DNA from 2 places in the Paracoccus sp. AK26 genome. Region 2 is predicted to be linked to the other one. Evidence: riboswitches for the same ligand, from Rfam matches in the RefSeq annotation. Region 2 holds a riboswitch; the other holds the start of a gene.

Region 1 (10,843 bases), on a different replicon from region 2:
AGGCCCGCGATCAGCAGCAGGCCCGACTGCACCACCGGATAATCCCGGCGAGAGATGGAATCGATCATCCACTTGCCGATGCCGGGCCAGCTGAAGATCGTCTCGGTCAGGATGGCGCCGGCGATCAGCACGCCGATCTGGAGGCCGATGGTGGTGACGACCGGGATCATCGCGTTGCGCAGCGCATGGACGCCGATCACCCGGCGCGACGGCATCCCCTTGGCGCGGGCGGTGCGGACATAATCCTCGCCCATCACCTCCAGCATGGCGGACCGGGTCTGGCGCGCGATCACCGCCAGCGGGATCGTGGCCAGCACGATCGACGGCAGGATCAGGTGGCTGACGGCCGAGGCAAAGGCCCCGTCCTGCCCCGACATCAGGCTGTCGATCAGCATGAAGCCGGTTCCTTCGGGGAAGTAATACATCAGGCTGATCCGCCCCGACACCGGCGTCCATCCCAGGAAGCCGGAAAAGAAGATGATCAGCAGAAGGCCCCACCAGAAGATCGGCATGGAAAAGCCCACAAGGGCCGAGGTCATGGACACCTGGTCGAACCAGCTTCCGCGCTTGATCGCGGCCAGCACGCCCACAGGCACGCCGATCAGCGTGGCGATCAGGATCGCGCAAAGGCCCAGTTCCAGCGTCGCCGGGAACAGGGCCAGGAATTCGTCAAGGACGGGCCTTTTGGTGACAAGCGAATTGCCCAGGTCGCCCTGCAGCAGGCGCCCGAGGAAATCGAAATACTGCATCACGATCGGCTTGTCGAAGCCCAGCTGCGCGCTGAGTTCGGCATGGCGTTCGGGCGACACGCCGCGTTCGCCCGCCATCAGCAGCACCGGGTCGCCCGGCAGGATGCGGACAAAGCTGAAGGCGACAATCGTGATCCCCAGGAAGGTCGGGACCAGATACAGCAGTTTGGAAAGAAGGAAGCGGACCATGTGCCTTGTCCCTTGGGGAACGCGCGGGCAGTCTGGCCCGCGCGTTCGTTTGTCAGACGATGTGAGGCAGGCTTATTCGGCCAGATCCACGGTTTCGAAGGTAAAGTCACCCAAGGGGCTCATGACGAAGCCCGTCACCTCGGACCGCATCGGCACATACTGGGTCGAATGCGCGATGGTCAGCCAGGGCGCCTGGTCCTTGAAGATCACCTGGGCCTGTTCATAGAGCTTCGTGCGTTCCGCCTGGTCCGAGGTCACCTTGGCCTGCTGCAGCAGGTCCGAGAATTCCTCGTTGCACCAGAAGGCGCGGTTCGCGCCGCCTTCCTTGGCGGAATCGCAGGACAGCAGCACCGACAGGAAGTTGTCGGGATCGCCATTGTCGCCGGTCCAGCCCAGGATCACCGCGCCGTCGCGCCCGGCCTCCATCGACTTCTGCAGGTATTCGCCCCATTCATAGGACACGATCTGCGCATTGACACCGACCTTGGACAGGTCTTCCTGCATCAGTTCCGCGGTGCGGCGGGCATTGGGCATGTAGGGCCGCTGCACGGGCATCGCCCAGATGTTCATCGACAGGTCCGTGACGCCTTCGGCCTCCAGCATGGCCTTGGCGGCTTCGGGATCGTAGGGGTCGTCCTGGACCGCGTCGTTATAGGACCACATGGTCGGCGGGATCGGGTTCTTGGCAGGTTCCGCCGCGCCCTGGAACACCCCGTCGATGATGGCTTCCTTGTTGATGGCCATGTTCAGCGCCTTGCGGACCTTCGGATTGTCGAAGGGCGCAACCGTGGTGTTATAGGCCAGATAGCCCACGTTCAGGCCCGGCTGTTCGTCCAGCTTCAGGCTGTCGTCGGCCCGGATCGATTCCAGGTCGGCGGGCGAGGGATAGGGCATCAGGTGGCATTCGCCGGCCTTCAGCTTTTGCAGCCGGACCGAGGGATCGGGCGTGATCGCGAAGATCAGGTCGTCGATCTTGGGTGCCTCGCCCCAATAGTCGGCGTTCTTCTGATAGCGGATCACCGCGTCCTTCTGATAGGCCACGAAGCGGAACGGGCCCGTGCCGATCGGCAGGTTGTTCAGGTCGGCCTGCGCACCCGCCGCTTCCAGCGTGTCGGCATATTCCTTGGACACGATGGATGCGAAGGGCATCGCGATATTGGCCAGGAACGGCGCTTCCGGCCGGTTCAGCGTGATCTTGACGGTATAGTCGTCGACCTTCTCGATGGACTTCACCAGGTTCGGCATGTCCATCGAGGTATAGTATTCATAGGTGATGCCCGGGATATACTGGTGCCACGGGTGGTTCGGATCGCCCTGCCGCTGGAACGAGAAGATCACGTCATCGGCGTTGAAGTCGCGGGTGGGCGTGAAGCGGTCGTTCGAATGGAACTTGACGCCCTGGCGCAGCTTGAAGGTGTATTCCGTCCCGTCCTCGGACACTTCCCAGCTTTCGGCCAGGCCCGGCTCGACCTCGGTCGTGCCCTTCTTGAACTCGGTCAGGCGGTTGTAGATCGGATGGCCCGATGCGTCGAAGGTGGTGCCCGCCGTATAAGGCGAGGGATCGAAGCCCTCGGGCGAGGCTTCCGAGCAATAGACGAAGGTCTTTGCTTCGGCAAAGGCGGTGGTCAGCGCCAACGCCGAGACGGCCAGAAGGCCGTGCGACAGAAGTTTCATGCGAATAGTTCCTTTCGCTCTCTGTTGAACTTGTGACCGCGTTTGTGTCCCGGGGGGATTCGCGGTGCGCATTATTTAGGCATACACCCGCTTGTGCAGGCTGCTCCACTAGCATCGGACCATGACCAAAGGGTCATGACCGAACTGAAGGCAGGAATCAAGGTCAGTGTGACTTACCCATGACAATCCCGGTCTTTCTCGCCTTGGTTGAGGAATGCCTGCGTATCTGTTTCTGGAATCGCGCTTTGTTCCCGTTAATCTTTGCATGAGAAGAAGACCGCCGACAACGGCCCGTCCGCAGGCAGGATTCCGCCCTTCCCATATCACCATCATCATAACCAACTGATATCAAACATATTAGGTCCGTCCATTCCCGCGTCTTGAATCGTGGACAGGTTGTGGTCCGGGGACCATCATCAACCGTGATGACCGCCGCTTCCTGCAGGATGTGCAAGTCGCGGCGAAATCCAAAGGCCTTCGGGCCACGCAGAATTAACCACCAATAGTTGATGAACAGGGAGAGCCAGATCATGCCGACTTCGATCCAGAACGGTGAAGAATGGTGGGTCAACGACCAGACGCCGGACAATCCCTTCGGAAAAAGCGAGGATTACGAAGCCTTCCTGGATTATCTGGGCGCGCTGAACCGCAGCCTGACACCCGCCATCGCGGCCGAGCCGCTGCGCATCAACCTGCATGAACTGAACAACCATCCCGACTACAAGGCGGCGGCCATCGGCGCCCTGTCGACCTGGTCCTCGGTTACGCCCCTGCGGTTCGAGATCGTCGACGACGCGCCCTTTGATCGCAACACCGACTGGATGCAGGTGGTCAGCCCCGAACTGGGCGAGCCCAGCGACGGCAGCGCCTTTTCCAGCAACCGCTATGTCAGCATCGGCCAGCGGTTCCATGACACGGAACCGGACCTGACCGATATCGGCGGCTATGTGTTCGATTCCTTTGTCCACGAATTCGGGCACGAGTTCGGCCTGAACCACCCCGGCCTCTACAACTACAGCGGCCCCGGGGGCGTGCAGATCAACTATCTGAACAACGCCACCTGGATCTATGACCGCCAGCAATACAGCGTCATGTCCTATTTCGACGGGATCGACGTGGGCGAGGAAAGCCGCTGGTCGGCCTCGACGCCGCTGATGGCCGATATCGAGGCCATCATCCGGCGGTTCTTCTCGACCGTCGATGCGAACGGGCAGCGAACCTACCAGACCATCGACCTGAACACCGGCGACGATGTCTATGGCTTCAACGCCACCGTCTATGGATACGAGCTGACCTCGACCGGGATGCAGCGCGACATCGGCTTTGTCATCCACGACACCGGCGGCAATGACACGATCGACTTTTCGGGGTCCACGGCGGGCACGATCCTGGACCTGCGCGCGGGGCAGTTCTCCAGCGTGAACGGGCACAGCAACAACGTCTCGATCTTCGCCGGCCACAATGCAGACCAGACCGAATACTATGTCGAGAACGGCATCGGCAGCCGCCATGCCGACATCCTGATCGGCAATGACGGCGCCAACGTCCTTGACGGTCGCGGCGGCGGCGACCGGATGGCCGGGAACGGCGGGAACGACATCTATTTCGTCGATTCCGCCGATGACCTGGTGCGCGAGGAAGCCGATGGCGGCGACGACACGATCATCGTCCTGGCGGAAGGCCTTGACCTGGGCGAGGTCGCCAATGTCGAGAACATCATCTATTCCGGTGGCACGACCGAAGGCCCGGGCTATGACGCCGAGGGCGATCCCGCGGGCAGCGGCGGCACGCCCCTTGCCAGCGTCCTTCTGGGCGATGGGGCCGACAACTCGCTGGACGGTGGTGCCGGCGGCAACACGATCTTCGGCCTGGGCGGCGACGACCTGATCGTCGGCGGGCGGGATTCGCTGGCCAGCCGCGACATCAACAACACGATCGCCGTCGCCGATCTTGAGGACCAGACCGAAAGCGACGACGGCGACGACGCGCTTTACGGCGGGAACGGCGACGACACCATCTTCGGCGGCGCGGGCGACGACACGCTGGACGGCGGCAACGGCGACGACCTGATGATGGGCCAGGACGGGGTCGACGTCTTCCGGGGCGGCGCCGGCAGCGATACGGTCGATTTCAGCCGTGAAAGCCCCTTCCAGTTGCTGGTCAACCTGGAAACCAATGTCGCCAGCGGCGGCACAGCCTCGGGCGACACCTTCTACAGCATTGAAAACCTCATCGGATCGGATGACCGGATCGACCGCTTTGTCGGCACGGGCGCGGCGAACCATTTCCGCGGCCAGGGCGGCGGCGACTATTTCAACGGTCGCGACGGGAACGACCTGCTGGACGGCGGCAATGACGGCGACATCATCTATGGCGAAGGCGGCGACGACACGGTGATCGGCGGCGCGGGCCAGGATTACCTGAACGGCGGGGAAGGGATCGACACGGTCGTCTATGCGGGCAGTTCGGCGGCCGTCAGGATCGACCTGGCCGACGGATCGGCCCGTGGCGGCGATGCCGACGGCCCCGTCCAGATCGTCGGGCGCGGCACGGTCATCCGCCACGACATCCTGGCCGAGTTCGAGAACGCGGTCGGATCGCGTTTCGACGACCACATCAACGGCAATGACGCGGCCAACGAACTGTCCGGCGGGGCAGGCGACGACACCCTGTCGGGCGGCGAAGGCCGCGACACGCTGATGGGCGGGGCGGGACGCGACACGGCGGATTACGCCTATGCCACGACCGGCGTCCGCGTCGGGCTGGGCCTTGGCGGGTCCGAAGGCGACAGCTTCGTGTCGATCGAGAATGTCTCGGGCTCGGGCCTGGGCGACCGCCTGCAAGGCAATGCCGGCGCCAATGTGCTGACCGGCCAAGGGGGCGACGACGATCTTCGGGGCGGACGCGGCGATGACACCCTGCTGGGCGACTTCGCCGATCAAGGCGAGGCCGTGCCGCGCCCCGGCCTGGGCAGCGGCTATGCCACGCTAGGGGCGGATGCGACGAACAATTCCATCGAGACCGCCTTCGATATTTCGAACAACTTCTCGCTGGCAGCCGACCCGGACATCTTCGATTCGACCACGGTCCTGCATACAACCGTCAATGCCACCGGCACCGGCGAGGGCGGCTATTACCGCATCGACCTGGCGGCGGGAACGCTGATCACCATCGACATCGACGGTATCGCCGATCCCAATGTCCATGACAGCTGGGTCAGGCTGCTGGACGCCGAGGGCAACATCGTCGCCCAGAATGACGACGGCGGCGGCGATCCCGGCTCGAACAGCAACCGCGATTCCTCGACCGTCTTCACCGTCGAGGAGACCGGCAGCTACTACATCGTCGAAGGAAGCTGGTCACCCGACGCCCCGGGCGACGGCTGGTCGGATTCCGTTCCCGAAGGCTCGACCTACAAGCTGAACGTCTCGGTCGAGTTCCCGCCCGAGCCGGTCCAGCCTGGCGAGGCAGGCCAGGACACGCTGCGCGGCGGGGCTGGCAGCGATCTTCTGGACGGCGGGCTGGCCGCGGACGTGCTGATCGGCGGCGCGGGCGAGGACAGCTTCCGCTTCTCGACCGAGCTTGGCGACGGCAATATCGACCGGATCCGGGATTTCGACCTGGCCGACGACCTGATCCTGCTGGCCAGGGACGTGTTCGAAGGGATCGGCGAGTTGGGCGAACTGGCCTTCGGGGCGTTCCGCAGCAGTCCGGACGGTGCCGCGCGGGATGCCGACGACCGCATCCTTTACGACCGCAACGACGGCTTCCTGTCCTTTGACGCCGACGGTGCGGGCCAAAACGACGCGATCCGCTTCGCACGGCTGGATTCGGGCCTGAACCTGTCGGCCGAAGACTTCTATATCGTCGGATGACGCCTGGACCGGGGCGCAGAACCGCGCCCCGGTCCGCAAGCACAAGGAAGACAGGATGAAGCGGCTTGCAGATCGACGGGGGATATTGCTGGGCGCCGCAACTGCGGCGGTGGCATTCGGCGCCCTGGCCAACAGCCCGCATTCCAGCGAGATCGCCATCACGATCGGCTTCGAGGGCGGCGAGGCCATCCCGAAGGGCCGGTTGGCCGTCTATCTTGAAGGGCCGGCTGACCCGCAACGCATGGCTGCCCGGGCCAGCGCCGAAAGCGATGGCGGTTCAAGCAAGATAAGACTTGCCCTTCCGCTGCCCCCCGGCACCAGAATGTCTTCGCGCCAGCAGGTCGTGGCAGAGCTGCAGCGCGCGGACGGCTGGCTGCTTGCCCGAGGCAGCGCCCAGGTCGAAGACGACCTGCCGGTCGAAATCACCCTCTACACCGTCATGTACTAGGCGACGGCTGGTGGGCCGGGCCGCGCAGGCGACCCGGTTCTGTTCCTCATCAGGCCGAAAGTTCGCGCCGCACGATCTCGGCACCGGCGCTGAGGGCGGACAACTTTCCTTGCGCCACGCGGCGGGGCAGGGGCGCCATGCCGCAATTGGTGCAAGGGTAAAGCTTGTCCGCATCCACGAAGCGAAGGGCCTGGCGCAGGATGTCGGCCACTTCCTCGGGCGTCTCGATGACCTCCGTCGCCACGTCGATGGCCCCGACCATCACCTTCTTGCCCCGCAGAAGTTCGATCAGGTCCATCGGAACGCGGGAATGCTGGCATTCCAGCGAAACCATCCCGATCGAGGATTTCTGCAGCTTGGGGAACACTTCCTCATATTGCCGCCATTCCGCGCCCAGGGTCTTCTTCCAGTCCGTATTGGCCTTGATGCCGTATCCATAGCAGATGTGGACGGCGGTTTCGCACCGCAGGCCTTCGGCCGCCCTTTCCAGGGCCGCGATGCCCCAGTCGTTGACCTCGTCGAAGAAGACGTTGAAGGCCGGTTCGTCGAACTGGACGATGTCGACGCCCGCGGCCTCCAGTTCCCTGGCCTCGTCGTTGAGGATCCTGGCAAATTCCCAGGCCAGCTTTTCGCGGCTCTTGTAATGGGCGTCGTAGAGCGTATCGATCATGGTCATCGGACCCGGCAGGGCCCATTTGATCGGCTGGTCCGTCAGCCCGCGCAGGAACCTTGCGTCCTCGACGAACACGGGCTTCTGGCGGGACACGGCGCCCACGACGGTGGGCACGCTGGCATCGTAGCGGTCGCGGATCCTGACTGTTTCGCGCTTCTGGAAATCGACGCCGTCCAGATGCTCGATAAAGGTGGTGACGAAATGCTGGCGCGTCTGTTCGCCGTCGCTGACGATGTCGATGCCCGCCTGCTGCTGATCGGTCAGCACCACGCGAAGGGCATCCTGCTTGCCCTCGACCAACTCCTCGCCCTGCAGCTTCCAGGGCGACCAAAGGGTTTCGGGCTGGGCAAGCCAGGACGGTTTCGGCAAACTTCCGGCAGTGGCGGTGGGCAGCAATTTGTTCATGTCTGGATGGCCTTGCATGTTGGGTTGATCAGGCGGCGTGTCGGGCGGACCATTGCGCAAGCATGGCATGGTTCGGCTTGATGAATTTCTCCTCGGCGTATTGTCCCTGTTCGATCGCCAGCCGGCTGCGTTCTTCCCGATCATAGACGATCCGGGTCACGGAATGATCCCGATGCGTCAGGTCTGGACGGTAGCATTGTCCGGCAGGGGAATTGGCATTGTAGATCTCGGGCCGGTAGATCTTCTGGAAGCTTTCCATCGTGCTGATGGTGCCGATCAATTCCAGGACCGAATAGTCGGTAGGCAGATCGCCGGTGAAATAGAATGCCAGCGGCGCGACGCTGCCGGGCGGCATGAAGCAGCGCGCCCGCAACCCCATCTTCGCGAAATAGCGGTCGGTCGCGGAAAGCTGGTCCTGCCGGTATTCGACGCCCAGGACGGGATGGCAGTTTTCCGTCCGGTGATAGGTCCTGCTGCTTGAAACGCTAAGGCAGATGACCGGCGGCTTTGAAAAAGCCATCCTGTAGGCAGGAGAATCGAGGAAACACCTGAACAGCTTCCCATGCAGATCCCCGAAATCATCCGGTATGCTGAAGTCGGGCCGCCCCTTGTTGTGCCGCGGCAGCAGGATGCTGAAATCATAGTCGCGCACATAGGACGAGAAGTTGTTTCCCGGAATCCCGTCGATCCGCCGGTCGTTCTTCCGGTCCAGGATGGTGGGCTTCAGGATCTCGATCAACGGGAAGGCATCGGAGCCGTGACCCAGGCTTGCCTGGGCCGAGATGATCTCCAGCTCGACCGCGTAGCGATCGCCGTGGGGGTTGTCCCAAGGGGCTAGGGCGTTGAAGCGGTTGTTGATCATGTCAAAGGCGTTGCGCAGGTTTTCGCGCCGCCCCTCGCCCTTGGCAAGGTTGGCAAAATTCGTGGTGGCGCGCGTGCCGTCCGATGGGCGGTAATCCTCGTCGAACGGAATGCTGTTGATGGTATAGGTGATGTCTTCTCTCATCCTGACATGCCTTCTGAGCGGCCCGGGGACAGGGGCCGTGAAACCAACTGGCCCCATGACGGATGCCATGGGGCGGCGATGTCACCTTGCGGATGTGCCGCTTCCGACGCGCCCACCGCGGCCGGAACAGGTGATGACCAAGGCAGGTTTCCTGGCTTGCGGGTCATAGCCCTGTCCGGCCTTCCCGGCGCGACATCTGCGCCAGTGGTCATTCGGACAGGCTCTCCGCCTACAGTTGCGGGGGCAGCTCCGGATTGGCGATGGCCTTGCCGGATTCCCTTTTACCCGGGGATTTCCCCCGGCACCTTGATCTGGACGCAGGATTGGCCAGGGCGGCGCCCAAGTCAACGCAGAGGGAACGGAGAAATTTTCATGTTGATTATGAACATGATGCGTCAAAGATCCGCCGCATGACCGCTGGGGCGGCGACGCGACGGCTTCGCATCCCGCCCAAGGTCATGGCGCAGGGTTTGGGCATGATCGGGGAAGGGCGGACCTGGTTTCCCCGCACGCCGTTCCTATGCGCCTGTGACGCGCCAGATCACATCACCCACGTCATCCGCCATCAGCAGCGACTTTCGGTCCGGTCCGATCGCGACACCCACGGGACGCCCATAGGCGACCTTTTCATCGCCGGACAGGAAGCCTGTCAGGATGTCGCGCGGAGGACCGCTGGGCGCGCCGTTGGCGAAGGGGACGAAGATCAGCTTGTAGCCGCTCAGCTTCGCGCGGTTCCAAGATCCGTGCTGGCCGATGACCATGCCCTCGCCGAAGCCCGGCAGGGTTCCGGCCGGCATCCAGCACAAGCCAAGCGAGGCCGTGTGCCCGCCCAATGCATAATCGGGTGTGATCGCGCGGGCGACCAGGGCCTTGTCCTGCGGAACCCTGTCGTCCACGGTCGATCCCCAATAGGAATAGGGCCAGCCGTAGAAGCCCCCCTCCTGTACCGAGGTCAGGTAATCCGGGGGCGTCTCGTCCCCCAGGCCGTCCCGTTCGTTCACGACCGTCCAAAGCGTCCCCGTCGTGGATTCCCAGGCCATGCCCACGGCATTGCGCAGGCCCGACGCAAAGATGCGGGCCTTTCCCGTGGCAACATCCAGTTCCCAGATTGCCGCGCGGCCTTCTTCCGCCTCCATGCCCTGGTCGCCGATGTTGGACAGGGAACCGACGCCCGCATAGATCCTGGTGCCGTCCGGCGACGCGATCAGGCTGCGCGTCCAGTGCCCGTGCGGCTTGAAGCTGACCAGCTTCTGCCCCGGCCCGGCCAGGGACGTCGCACCCGCAGCGTAGTCGAAGGCAACGATCCCGTCGGTATTCCCAAGGTAGAACCTGTTCCCGATCAGCGCCATGCCGAAAGGCTGGTTCTGGTTCTCGACAAAGGCTTCGCGGATTTCGGCTACCCCGTCTCCATCCGCGTCGCGCAGCAAGGACACGCGATTGGCGCTGACCCCGATGGCCTTGGCCCGACGCATGGTCGCCTGCGCGGCATGGTCCATCAGGGTCTTGGGCGGCCCCGGCTGCTCCTTGGATTCCGCGACCAGAACATCGCCGTTCGGCAGGACCTCGATCCAGCGGGGATGGTCCAGGCCGGATGCAAAGGCATTGACCTTGAGGCCGGCTGCGCAGGTCGGAACATGCCCGTCCTTCCAGCCCCGGGCGACCGGCATCTTCAGGGTCATGATGCCCTGCGCCTTCGCATCGGGAATCTGCGGTCTTGGCCCCAGGGCCTGATGTGCGGGCGTTCCCATGCGACGCAGGCGCGCCACCGTGCCACCCACAAGCGCGGTCGCCTTTGCGATAAGTTCCATATGCGGTCTCCAAGCT
Region 2 (10,843 bases):
CGACAGTGTCTCGCGCGCGATCACGCGGGCGCCGATGGCCGCCTGGATCGGGATCTTGAACATGTGCCGGGGGATCAGTTCCTTGAGCTTTTCCACCATCACGCGGCCACGGGCCTCGGCGCGGTCGCGGTGGACCATGATGGACAGGGCGTCCACAGGCTCGTCATTGACCAGGATCGACATCTTGACCAGGAAATCCTCGCGGTATTCGCTGATCTGATAGTCGAAGCTGGCATAGCCCTTGGTCACGGATTTCAGGCGGTCGTAGAAGTCGAAGACGACCTCGGCCAGGGGCAGGTCATAGACGACCATGGCGCGGTTGCCGGCATAGGTCAGGTCCAGCTGGATGCCGCGGCGGTCCTGGCACAGCTTCAGCACGTCGCCCAGGTATTCGTCGGGGACCATGATGGTGGCCTTGATGCGCGGTTCCTCGATATGGTCCACATGGGTCAGGTCGGGCATGTCGGCGGGGTTGTGCAGGTCGCGCACCTCTCCGTCGCGCATGTGCAGCTTGAAGACGACGCTGGGGGCGGTGGTGATCAGGTCCAGGTCGTATTCGCGTTCCAGCCGGTCGCGGATTACCTCGAGGTGCAAAAGCCCCAGGAAGCCGCAGCGGAAGCCGAAGCCGAGGGCGGCCGAGGTCTCCATCTCGTAGCTGAAGGAGGCGTCGTTCAGGGCCAGCTTCTCGATCGCGTCGCGCAGGGCCTCGAAATCGTTGGCGTCCACGGGGAACAGCCCGCAGAAGACCACCGGCTGGGCGGGCTTGAAGCCCGGCAGGGCCTCGGACGCGCCCTTCTTCTCATGGGTGATGGTGTCGCCCACGCGGGTGTCGCGGACCTGCTTGATGGAGGCGGTGAAGACGCCGATCTCGCCCGGGCCCAGTTCGGCGATGTCCACCATCTGCGGGGTCAGCACGGCCAGCTTGTCGATGCCATAGACTGCGCCGGTCTGCATCATCTTCACGCGGTCGCCCTTGCGGATCACGCCGTCCATGACGCGGATCATCACCACGACGCCCAGATAGGCGTCATACCAGGAATCCACCAGCATGGCCTTCAGCGGCGCGTCGCGGTCGCCCTTGGGGGCGGGCAGGCGCGTCACGATGGCTTCCAGCACGTCGGGGATGCCGAGGCCGGTCTTGGCGCTGATCGGGATCGCGTCCTGCGCGTCGATGCCGATCACCTCCTCGATGTTGTCCTTGACGCGGTCGGGTTCGGCGGCGGGCAGGTCGATCTTGTTCAGGACCGGCACGATCTCGTGCCCCGCGTCGATGGCCTGATAGACATTGGCCAGCGTCTGCGCCTCGACCCCCTGGGATGCGTCCACAATCAGCAGCGAGCCTTCGACCGCGCGCATGGACCGGCTGACCTCGTAGGCGAAGTCCACATGGCCCGGCGTGTCGATCAGGTTCAGCACATAGGTGCGGCCGTCCTTGGCCGGATAGCTGATCCGGACGGTGTTGGCCTTGATGGTGATGCCGCGTTCCCGCTCGATATCCATGCTGTCCAGAAGCTGGGCCTTCATGTCGCGTTCGGCGACAGTGCCCGTCAGCTGGATCAGCCGGTCGGCCAGGGTGGATTTGCCGTGGTCGATATGGGCCACGATGGAGAAATTGCGGATCAGGGAAAGCTCGGTCATGGCCGGGCTATACAAGGGCTTTGGCCCTGCGGGAAGGGGATTTTGCAGCTTACAGCGCGGCCAGTTGCGCCCGCCGCAGCCGCGCCTCTCGCCACATGGAATAGATCCCCGCGCCCGCGATCAGCGCCGCCCCCAGAAGCGTCGCCGCATCGGGCCTTTCGCCGAAGACCGCGACCGCCAGCAGCATGGCGAACAGCAGCCGGGAATAGCGGAAGGGCGCGATCACCGCGATCTCGGCGATGCGGGTGGCGATCACCATGGTGATATAGCCCAGAAGGCCAAAGCACAGGGTCGCCGCCATCAGCGCCCCCTGCCCCGCCGAGGGCGCGATGGGCTGTTGGGCGCCGACGGCCAGCAGGACCAGGCCCGCGACACCCATCGACCCAAAGGCCCCGGCCGACAGCAGGCCCGAACCCACCTCGGGCGGCAGGCGGCGTGTCACCAGGTCGCGGACCGCAAGCGTGACCACGGCGATGATCGCCAGGACCGAACTGAACTCGAAGGCGGCGGTGCCGGGCTTGACGATCAGCAGGACGCCCGCAAAGCCCACCGCAATGGACATCCAGCGGCGCCAGCCCACCTGCTCGCCCAGGAACAGCGCCGCGCCAAGCGTCATCAGCAGGGGCTGCGCCTGCAGGATGGCCGAGGCGATGGACAGATCCCCCGTGGCAAGCGCGGTGACAAAGGTGATGGCGCAGACGCCCTCGCACAGGTTGCGCAGCGCCACCTGTGGCCGCAGCAGGTTGCGCAGGCGCAGGCCTTCGGGGCTGAAGGCGATCCACAGGCCGAAGACCGCCATGCCGGCAAATCCGATGACAGCCAGAAGCTGGCCCGTGGGGATGCGGCCCGACAGGCCCTTCAGCAGCGCGTCCTCGCAGGCAAAGGCGGCCATGGCCAGAACCATCAGCAGCGCCGCGCGGAGGTTATGCATGATCCGCCTCCAGCCGGGCGATCAGGCCGGGCAGGTCAGCGATGCTGTCCAGCCGGTGCGCGCGGGGATGATCCGGCGCATCGGCATGTTCGATGGCCCAGGTCATCGCATGCGGGATGAAGACGCCATGCCCGCCCAGTTCCACCACCGGCAGCACGTCGCTTTTCATCGAATTGCCGACCATCGCGAAGCGTTCGGGCGCGACGTCGGCGCGGAACAGGACGCGAGCATAGGTTTCCGGCGACTTGTCGGCCAGGATCTCGACCGCGTCGAAGCGTTCGGCCAGCCCGGATGCGGCGATCTTGCGTTCCTGGTCGATCAGGTCGCCCTTGGTGATCAGGATCAGACGCCGGTCGGCCAGGGCATCAAGCGCCTGCACCACGCCGGGAAGCAGATCGACCGGATGGGCCAGCATCTCCTGCCCCAGTTCCAGGATGCGGCCGATGGCGCGGCCGTCGATCCGCCCGTCGGTCAACTCGATCGCGGTCTGGACCATCGACAGCATGAAGCCCTTGATGCCGAAGCCATAGCGGGCAAGGTTCGCGCGCTCGACATCCAGCAACCGGCTGGCGATGTCGGCGCCGTCCGCGTAATCGCCCAACAGGGCCGCGAATTCGCCCTCGGTCACGCGGAAGAAGGTCTCGTTTTCCCAAAGGGTGTCGTCGGCATCCAGTCCGATCGCGTCGATCATCGCATCCTCTTGTCTTGCCGCCGCGCCCATGCAGGACCATGCTGGCAGTGACTTGTCAAATCCCAAGGTAAAGCCATGACCTTCACCGTTCCCGACATGACCTGCGGCCATTGCAAGGCCGCCGTCGAGGCCGCCATCGCCGAGGCCGGCGGCCATGCCACGGTCGATCTGGCCGCCAAGACCGTCACGGTCGAAGGACTGGAGCAGACCCGAGCCGCCAACGCGATTCGCGCGGCCGGATACGAAGTTTCCCCAGCCTGACCGCCCAAGGCCTTGAGCAGGCGGGCGAACCTGGCCCGCACCACTCGCGATTGAGCGGGCGGGCACTTCCTGCTAGCATCGATGCCGGACGGGATCGCAGACCGGGACAACCGGCACCCGCCGCCAGCAAAGGCAACCCGAGGAGACAGTTCATGCTAAACCGCATCGTCATTGCGGCCGCCGCCATCATGATGACCGCGCCCCTGGCCGTCGCCGGTCCCATCGATAGCGCCTGCGTCCGGTCCGACCGCGCACGCGGCAACGCGCCCTTGTGCACCTGCATCCAGCAGGTCGCGAACCAGACGCTGTCCAGGTCCGACCAGCGGCGCGCGGCGTCCTTCTTCCGCGACCCGCACGAGGCGCAAGAGGTCCGCATGTCGAAGAGCGACCGCGACAATGCCTTCTGGGCGCGCTACAAGCGGTTCGCATCCCAGGCCGAGGCCTATTGCCGGTAAGCCCTTGCGCATCACCGTCCTGACCGGCGCGGGCATTTCCGCCGAAAGCGGCCTTGCGACCTTTCGCGCCGTCGATGGTCTATGGGAAAGCCACCGGATCGAGGACGTGGCGACGCCCGAAGGCTTCGCCGCCGATCCCGCGCTTGTGCACCGCTTCTACAACATGCGCCGCAAGGACGCAGCCGGGGCGCAGCCCAACGCGGCGCATCTGGCGCTGGCCGATCTGGCCCGGCGCCACGACCTGACGCTTGTCACGCAGAATGTCGACGATTTGCACGAACGCGCGGGCAGCCCCGAGGTGATCCACATGCATGGCTCGCTGTCGGGCGCCCTCTGCGCGGCTTGCGGCCATCGCTGGCCCGCGCCGCCCGTGATGTCGCCCGACGACCCCTGCCCCGCCTGCGCCCGCCCCGCCACCCGGCCCGACATCGTCTGGTTCGGGGAAATGCCCTATCACATGGAGCGCATCTGGGACGCCCTGGAAAGCGCCGACCTGTTCGCGGCGATCGGCACCTCGGGCAATGTCTATCCTGCGGCGGGCTTTGCCCAGCACGCCCGGCGCCAGGGGGTGGAGTGCCTGGAGCTGAACCTTGAAGGCAGCGCCAACGCCCGCGACTTCCACCGCCGCATCACCGGGCCCGCCGGTCGCACGGTCCCGGAATGGGTGGCCTCGCTGGGTTGATTGCCCTTGCCTGATGACGGCCTTGTGAGCTAAGGCGGCGCTGCCTCGGTTCCGGGTCCGTCCCGGTTAAAAGGGAACGCGGTGCGATTCCGCGACTGCCCCCGCAACTGTCAGCGGAGAGCGAGGCCGGATGAACGCCACTGTCCCGCGCGCGGGATGGGAAGGCCCGGCCAAGCTGTGACCCGCAAGTCAGGAGACCTGCCGAACGCGATCACCCTGACGGCGTGCGAGGGGCGCGCCGGAAACGGAAACTTCCGTCGTGGTGGTGTCGCTGTCCGGGGGTGCATTTCCATCGGACGAACCGCATCGCGCCCGGGCCATTCGCACCCCGGGTTTCTGGAAGGATGTCATTCGTGACGCCAAGACCCGTTCTTTTGTCGCTGACTGCGGCCCTTGCCCTGACAACCGCCCTGCCCGCCGCGGCCCAGGACGCGGCATCAAGGCCCTTCGTCCTCGACGACCTGACCCTGACCGCAAACCGCGAACCGACCGAACTCAGCCGCTCGGGCAGTTCGGTGTCTGTGCTAACCGAGGAGGACCTGCAAGACCGGGCCAGCCAGCCCCTGTCGCGCAGCCTGACCAAGCTGCCGGGGGTGACGCTGATCCAGCGGGGGCCGTTGGGGACCACGGGATCTCTGGAAGTTCGTGGCGCGCCTGCCCGTTACGTTCCGGTGGTAATCGACGGAATCGAAGTGTCCGATTCGACCGCCCCGACCCCTTCCTACGATATCGGAGGCCAAATAACGGCAGGCGTTGGCCGTGTTGAACTTCTGCGAGGCGCGCAATCGGCGCTATATGGTTCGCGCGCCATCGCGGGTGTCCTCACCCTCGAATCCCTGCGCCCGACCGAGGACGGCTTGCACCATCACTTCGGGATAGAGGCCGGCAGCTACAACACCCTGACCGCCAGCTATGGCGCGACCCTGCGCCGGAACGATACCGATCTGGCCTTCCAGATCAGCCATATCCGCACCGACGGCTTCTCGGCGCTTGACGAGGCCGACGGCAACTTCGAGGAGGACGGATATGAAGCGACCCGCCTGTCCTTCTATTCTGCGCATCGACTGGATAACGGTGCCACCATCGGCTTCAATGGCTTCTGGGAGGACAGCACCGCCGATATCGACTATTCCAGCGATGCAACCGGCACGCCCGGCGACGACTATTCGGAAAACGAATCTTATGGACTGCGTGGCTTTGCGCAGTTTGCGACCGGCGCGGTAGATCACGACATCGCCCTGACCCGCTACCGCATCGCCCGCGACAGCTACTATAATGGCTTTCCAACGTCCTTTGAGGGGGTCCGCACCAAGGTATCCTGGCAGGGGGCTACCGATATCGGTCAAGGGGTCCGGGCCGTCTTTGGCGCGGATACCGAGAAAGAGGAAGCCGAGGGCAACGGCGATGCCCGCATCAGCGGCGTCTTTGTGGAAACCACCGCAGCCTTGGGCAACCGGATCGACATTACGACCTCGCTGCGCCGCGACGATCATTCGCGCTTTGGCGGCTTTACCTCGGGCCGCGTTGCGGCGGTCTATCGTGCGGATGGCGACCTGCTGTTCCGCGCCGCCATCGGCAACGGCTTCCGTGCGCCGTCGCTGTATCAGCTGTTTGATCCCTTCATTGGCACTGCCACCTTAGAACGCGAAGAAAGCCGCACCCATGAAATTGGTGTCGAAAAGCAATGGGGCGGCAGCCATCTGCGCGCCACGGCCTTTTGGCTGAAGACAGGCAACCTGATCGGGTATGACAACAACGACACTCCATTGGATTTCAGCGACGACTTCTATAATCAAGTGGACGGCATCGCCCGCCGCCGGGGCATTGAGATCGACGGTCGTTATGCCTTCGGCGCACGCCACGCGCTGACGGCAACCTATACCTTCATCGACAACCAGACCAATGTTCCAGACTGGGCCCAGGTCCCCGAACGCGTCCTGAACCTGGGCGCCGAGACCACGTTTGCCACCGGCACCACCGCGGCGATCGACCTGCAGCACGTCGCGGGGCGCGCCGACGACCTCGACGACTTCACCACCGTCGATCTCAGCGTGAGCCACCCCGTCCGCGACAACGCAACCGCATATCTGCGGGTCGAGAACGTCTTCGACGAGGATTACCAGTGGGTCCGGGGCTATGGCACCTCGGGGCGGGCGGTCTATGCGGGGCTGCGTGCGTCGTTCTAGCACCATCCTGGCGGCGGCGGTGGCGATTGCCGCCGCCCTGCCTGTCGGTGCCGCGCCGCAGCGCGTGGTGTCGATGAACCTGTGCAGCGACCAGCTGGCGATGATGCTGGCCGCGCCGGGGCAGCTGCTTTCGGTCAGCAGCCTTGCGCAGGATCCGCGGCTGTCGCCCATGGCGGATGAGGCCGCAGCCTATGTCCCCAACAGCGGGCGGGCCGAGGAAATCTATCTCATGCGCCCCGACCTGGTGATCGCGGGAACCTATACCCCGCCTGCCACACTCTCGATGCTGCGCCGTCTGGGCATCCGGGTCGAGACCCCGCCCCCGGCCGAGGATTTCGACGCCATCCGGACCGAGATCACCCGCATGGGCAGGCTTCTGGGCCGCGAGGAGGCTGCGCGCGACCTGCTGGCCCGCTTTGACGCCGATCTTGCCGCAGCCACCCGCCCCGCGGATCGGGGACGGGCCGCGCTTTATTCGGCGAACGGCTATACCTCGGGCACCAAGACCCTTGCCGGCGCGATCCTTGAGGCAGCGGGATATGACAACATCGCTGCCGATTACGGCATCGCGGTGACGGCCGGCCTGCCGCTGGAATTGCTGGTCATGGCCCGGCCCGACCGCCTTGTCACCGGGACCAACTGGCCTGGCCAGTCGCGCAGCGAGGCGATCCTGAGCCATCCCGCCCTTGCCGCCGCAGCGCCCGTGAAGACGCGGGTCAGGGATCTTTTCTGGACCTGCGGCACACCCTTGGTGACCCGGGCCATCAGGTCGCTGGAATGAAGGCGCTGTTCATCGCCCTGTCGCTGCTGGTCGCAGTGCTGTTCGCGACGTCGCTTCTGACGGGCCCGGCGGGACTGCCGGTTGTGCAGTCGCTGCTGGACCTGGTCTTCGGCGGCGACGGCCCGGTACCCATCGTGATGCGCGAAATCCGCCTGCCGCGCGCGATCCTGGGCCTGGCCGTCGGCGCGGGCCTGGGCCTGACCGGCGCGGCGCTGCAAGGCTATCTGAGGAACCCGCTGGCCGAGCCCGGTCTGCTGGGCATTTCCGGGATGGCGGCCCTTGGGGCGGTGCTGGCGATCCAGACCGGCCTGTCCCTGGTCGCGGTCCTGGCGCTGCCACTGGCGGCCCTGCTGGGCGCGGCGGCGGGCGTGGGCCTGCTGGTCGTGCTGGCGGGGCCGCGCGGCGGATCGGTGACTCTGATCCTGGCGGGTGTCGCCATATCGGCCCTGGCGGGCGCGGGGACGGCCCTGGTGCTGAACCTGTCGCCCAATCCCTATGCCGCGAACGAGATCATCTTCTGGCTGATGGGTTCGCTGGCGGACCGGTCGATGCTGCATGTCTGGCTGGCCCTGCCTCCGATGATCCTTGGGGCCGTGCTGATCCTGTCCACGCAGCGGGCGCTTGACGCCCTGACCCTGGGCGAGGCCGCGGCCCAGGCCCTGGGCCTTGCCGGGCCGTCGCTGCGGTGGCGTCTGGTCGCGGGCACCGCGCTGATCGTCGGGCCGGCCACGGCGGTGGCGGGCGCGATCGGCTTTGTCGGGCTTGTCGTGCCGCATGTCCTGCGCCCCTGGATCGGCGCGCGGCCTTCGGTCCTGCTGCCGGCCTCGGCGCTTGGGGGGGCGGCGCTGCTGCTGGCGGCCGACATCGGCGTGCGGCTGATCGTGCCGGATCGTGACCTGAAGCTGGGCGTGTTGACCGCAATCGTGGGCGCGCCGCTGTTCCTGCACCTGATCTGGAAAACCCGCAGCGGGGGGCGGGTCTGATGGTCCTTGATCTTGCCGGCCTGTCCGTCACCCGCCGCAAGCGACCCGTCCTGCACGGCGTCACCCTGTCCATCGGCAAGGGCGAGTTCGTGGGCCTGATCGGTCCCAACGGCGCAGGAAAGTCGTCGCTGATGGAGGCCATGCTTGGCCTGATCCCCTTCACGGGCCGGTCCTCGCTGGCGCAGATGACGCCTGCGGATCGTGCGCGCCACGCAGCCTATCTGCCCCAGGCCCGAGAGATCGCCTGGCCCGTCAGCGTCGAGGATCTGGTGGCCCTTGGCCGCATCCCCTGGCCCGGCGGCAGGCGCAGCGGCGCCGACCGGGCCGCCATCGACGCCGCCATCGCCCGGATGGGGCTTAATCCGTTCCGCAAACGCACCGCCCTGCGCCTGTCGGGGGGCGAACAGAACCGCGCCCTGATCGCGCGGGCCTTGGCGCAGGACACGCCCCTGCTGATTGCGGACGAACCGATCGCCGGGCTGGATCCGGCCCAGCAGCTTGCCTGCCTGCGCCTGTTCCGCGATCTTGCGGTCGAGGGGCGGACGGTGCTGGCCTCAATCCACGACCTGGGGCTCGCGGCGCGGTTCTGTTCGCGGCTTGTGCTGCTGTCGGGCGGGCATGTGCTGGCCGATGGGCCTGCCGCGGAAGTCCTGCAAGACACTTTGCTGCGTCGCGCCTTTGGCATCGGCGTGCGCCGTGTCGAGACGCCGGACGGTCCCGCGATCCTGCCGGTCTAGCCGAGGGTGGCCAGAACCTCGTCAGTGAGCGCGGCAATTTCATTTCGCGCGGGGCCGCTGCGCGCGCGTTCGATCGCGCCGACGCCCTGGCCCAGCGTTTCCGCGTAAAGCACCCGGTTCGCGACCTGCGTGGCCGCGACATCGGCGCCCAGTTCCGCCGCCTTCTGCGCCACGTCGGCCGACAAGCGGGTGTTGGGCCGGACCCGGTTCATCACCACCAGCACCGGCGCCTTTTCCCGCCGCGCCAGTTCCAGGACGCCTTCGGTGGCCCACAGATCGACATGACTGGTGGCGACCGGCACCAGCACCAGATCGGCCACCCGCAGCGCCGGGCGCAGGTCGCTGTCGATCTTGGGCGGCGTGTCGATGATGACGAAGTCGAACCGCTTCTTCAGCTTTTCCGATTCATAGCTGGCCCCCCAGGCGGACGAGGTTGAGAAATCCATCGCCTCGTCCTCTCCCTGCGCCTGGATCCGTTCGATGAACCAGCGGCCCAGGCTGCCCTGAGGATCGGTGTCGATCAGGGCGACGGAATGCCCCCGCTGATGCAGGCTGACGGCCAGGTTGACGGCAAGCGTGGTCTTGCCCGACCCGCCCTTCTGCTGCGCCACCGTGATGATCCTGCCTGCCATCGCATACTCCTGCCCCGCTTGACGCACCGGAAGGTTAGCGACCGGGCGCCGCCATTGCACGGCCTTTCTGCACCTGCAGCATCAGTCGTCGAAAACGGCCTGGACCTCGTACATCACCGGCTCGAAGCTTTTGCACATGGCATGGATCGCGCGGTTGCGACGGCGCATCTCGTCCTGGCGAAGCATGGCCTGATAATCCTTGCGGTCGCGCCATTGGGAATAGGTGGCGATCCGGGTTTGCGCGTCGTTGAGGTGGATCGCGCCCGACACGAAGCCGGGCTGGCGGCGGATCACCTGGTCCCAGGCATCGGTCAGCAGTTCCAGCACGTCATGGGCGCTGCCCGGCGTCACCTCGAAGGTGGTGATGACGGTCTGGCCGTCGAAATCGCGGCGGATGTCGGGCATGGCTGGCTCTCCTCTGGCTTGCGGGTCCAGCCTAAGGCCGAATCGCGGGCACCGCCAAGCGCGGCCATTGCCGCGCGCGCCGGGATGTGCATGGTCGGCACAAACCAAGGAGCGACGGATGATCCCTGTATTCGACGGCCACAACGACTTCCTGCAACGCGTGGTGGCGTCCGGCCCCAAGGTCTGGCTGGACGGTGACGGCACCGGCCATCTGGACCTGCCGCGCGCCCGGGCAGGCGGACTGGTCGGCGGGTTCTTCGCGATCTGGATCCCAGCGCCCCACGGGCCGAACGACGCGGCCGCCGTGGCGCTGATGGAAAACCCGCCCTTTGCCATGCCCCTGCCGGACCAGATCCCCTTTGCCGAGGCCCTGCCCCATGCCTTTGCCCAGGCCGCGGCGCTGAAGGCCTTGGAACGCACCGGCACGCTGGACATCGTCACCTCGGCCCGCGGCATCCGCG

What was found. A riboswitch is a leader RNA that binds a small molecule or an ion and turns the genes downstream of it on or off. The one in region 2 is predicted to bind cobalamin.
Region 1: another riboswitch for cobalamin. It lies ahead of FIU66_RS14200 (DUF1852 domain-containing protein); the one in region 2 lies ahead of FIU66_RS10405 (TonB-dependent siderophore receptor).

The regions. Positions count from the first base shown of each region.
Region 1 is NZ_CP041042.1:59,484-70,326, reverse strand. It holds gene FIU66_RS14225 (ABC transporter permease subunit) at 1-938, opposite strand, end outside; gene FIU66_RS14220 (ABC transporter substrate-binding protein) at 1,011-2,612, opposite strand; gene FIU66_RS14215 (M10 family metallopeptidase C-terminal domain-containing protein) at 3,143-6,487, shown strand; gene FIU66_RS14210 (hypothetical protein) at 6,543-6,935, shown strand; gene FIU66_RS14205 (methionine synthase) at 6,985-8,013, opposite strand; gene FIU66_RS14200 (DUF1852 domain-containing protein) at 8,042-9,019, opposite strand; cobalamin riboswitch at 9,143-9,343, opposite strand; gene FIU66_RS14195 (sorbosone dehydrogenase family protein) at 9,538-10,827, opposite strand.
Region 2 is NZ_CP041041.1:2,099,784-2,110,626, forward strand. It holds gene lepA (translation elongation factor 4) at 1-1,638, opposite strand, end outside; gene FIU66_RS10380 (DMT family transporter) at 1,688-2,569, opposite strand; gene FIU66_RS10385 (HAD family hydrolase) at 2,562-3,260, opposite strand; gene FIU66_RS10390 (heavy-metal-associated domain-containing protein) at 3,336-3,521, shown strand; gene FIU66_RS10395 (hypothetical protein) at 3,674-3,976, shown strand; gene FIU66_RS10400 (NAD-dependent deacylase) at 3,981-4,658, shown strand; cobalamin riboswitch at 4,688-4,879, shown strand; gene FIU66_RS10405 (TonB-dependent siderophore receptor) at 5,012-6,844, shown strand; gene FIU66_RS10410 (ABC transporter substrate-binding protein) at 6,831-7,625, shown strand; gene FIU66_RS10415 (iron ABC transporter permease) at 7,622-8,608, shown strand; gene FIU66_RS10420 (ABC transporter ATP-binding protein) at 8,605-9,345, shown strand; gene parA (ParA family partition ATPase) at 9,342-9,977, opposite strand; gene FIU66_RS10430 (antibiotic biosynthesis monooxygenase) at 10,059-10,382, opposite strand; gene FIU66_RS10435 (dipeptidase) at 10,501-10,843, shown strand, end outside.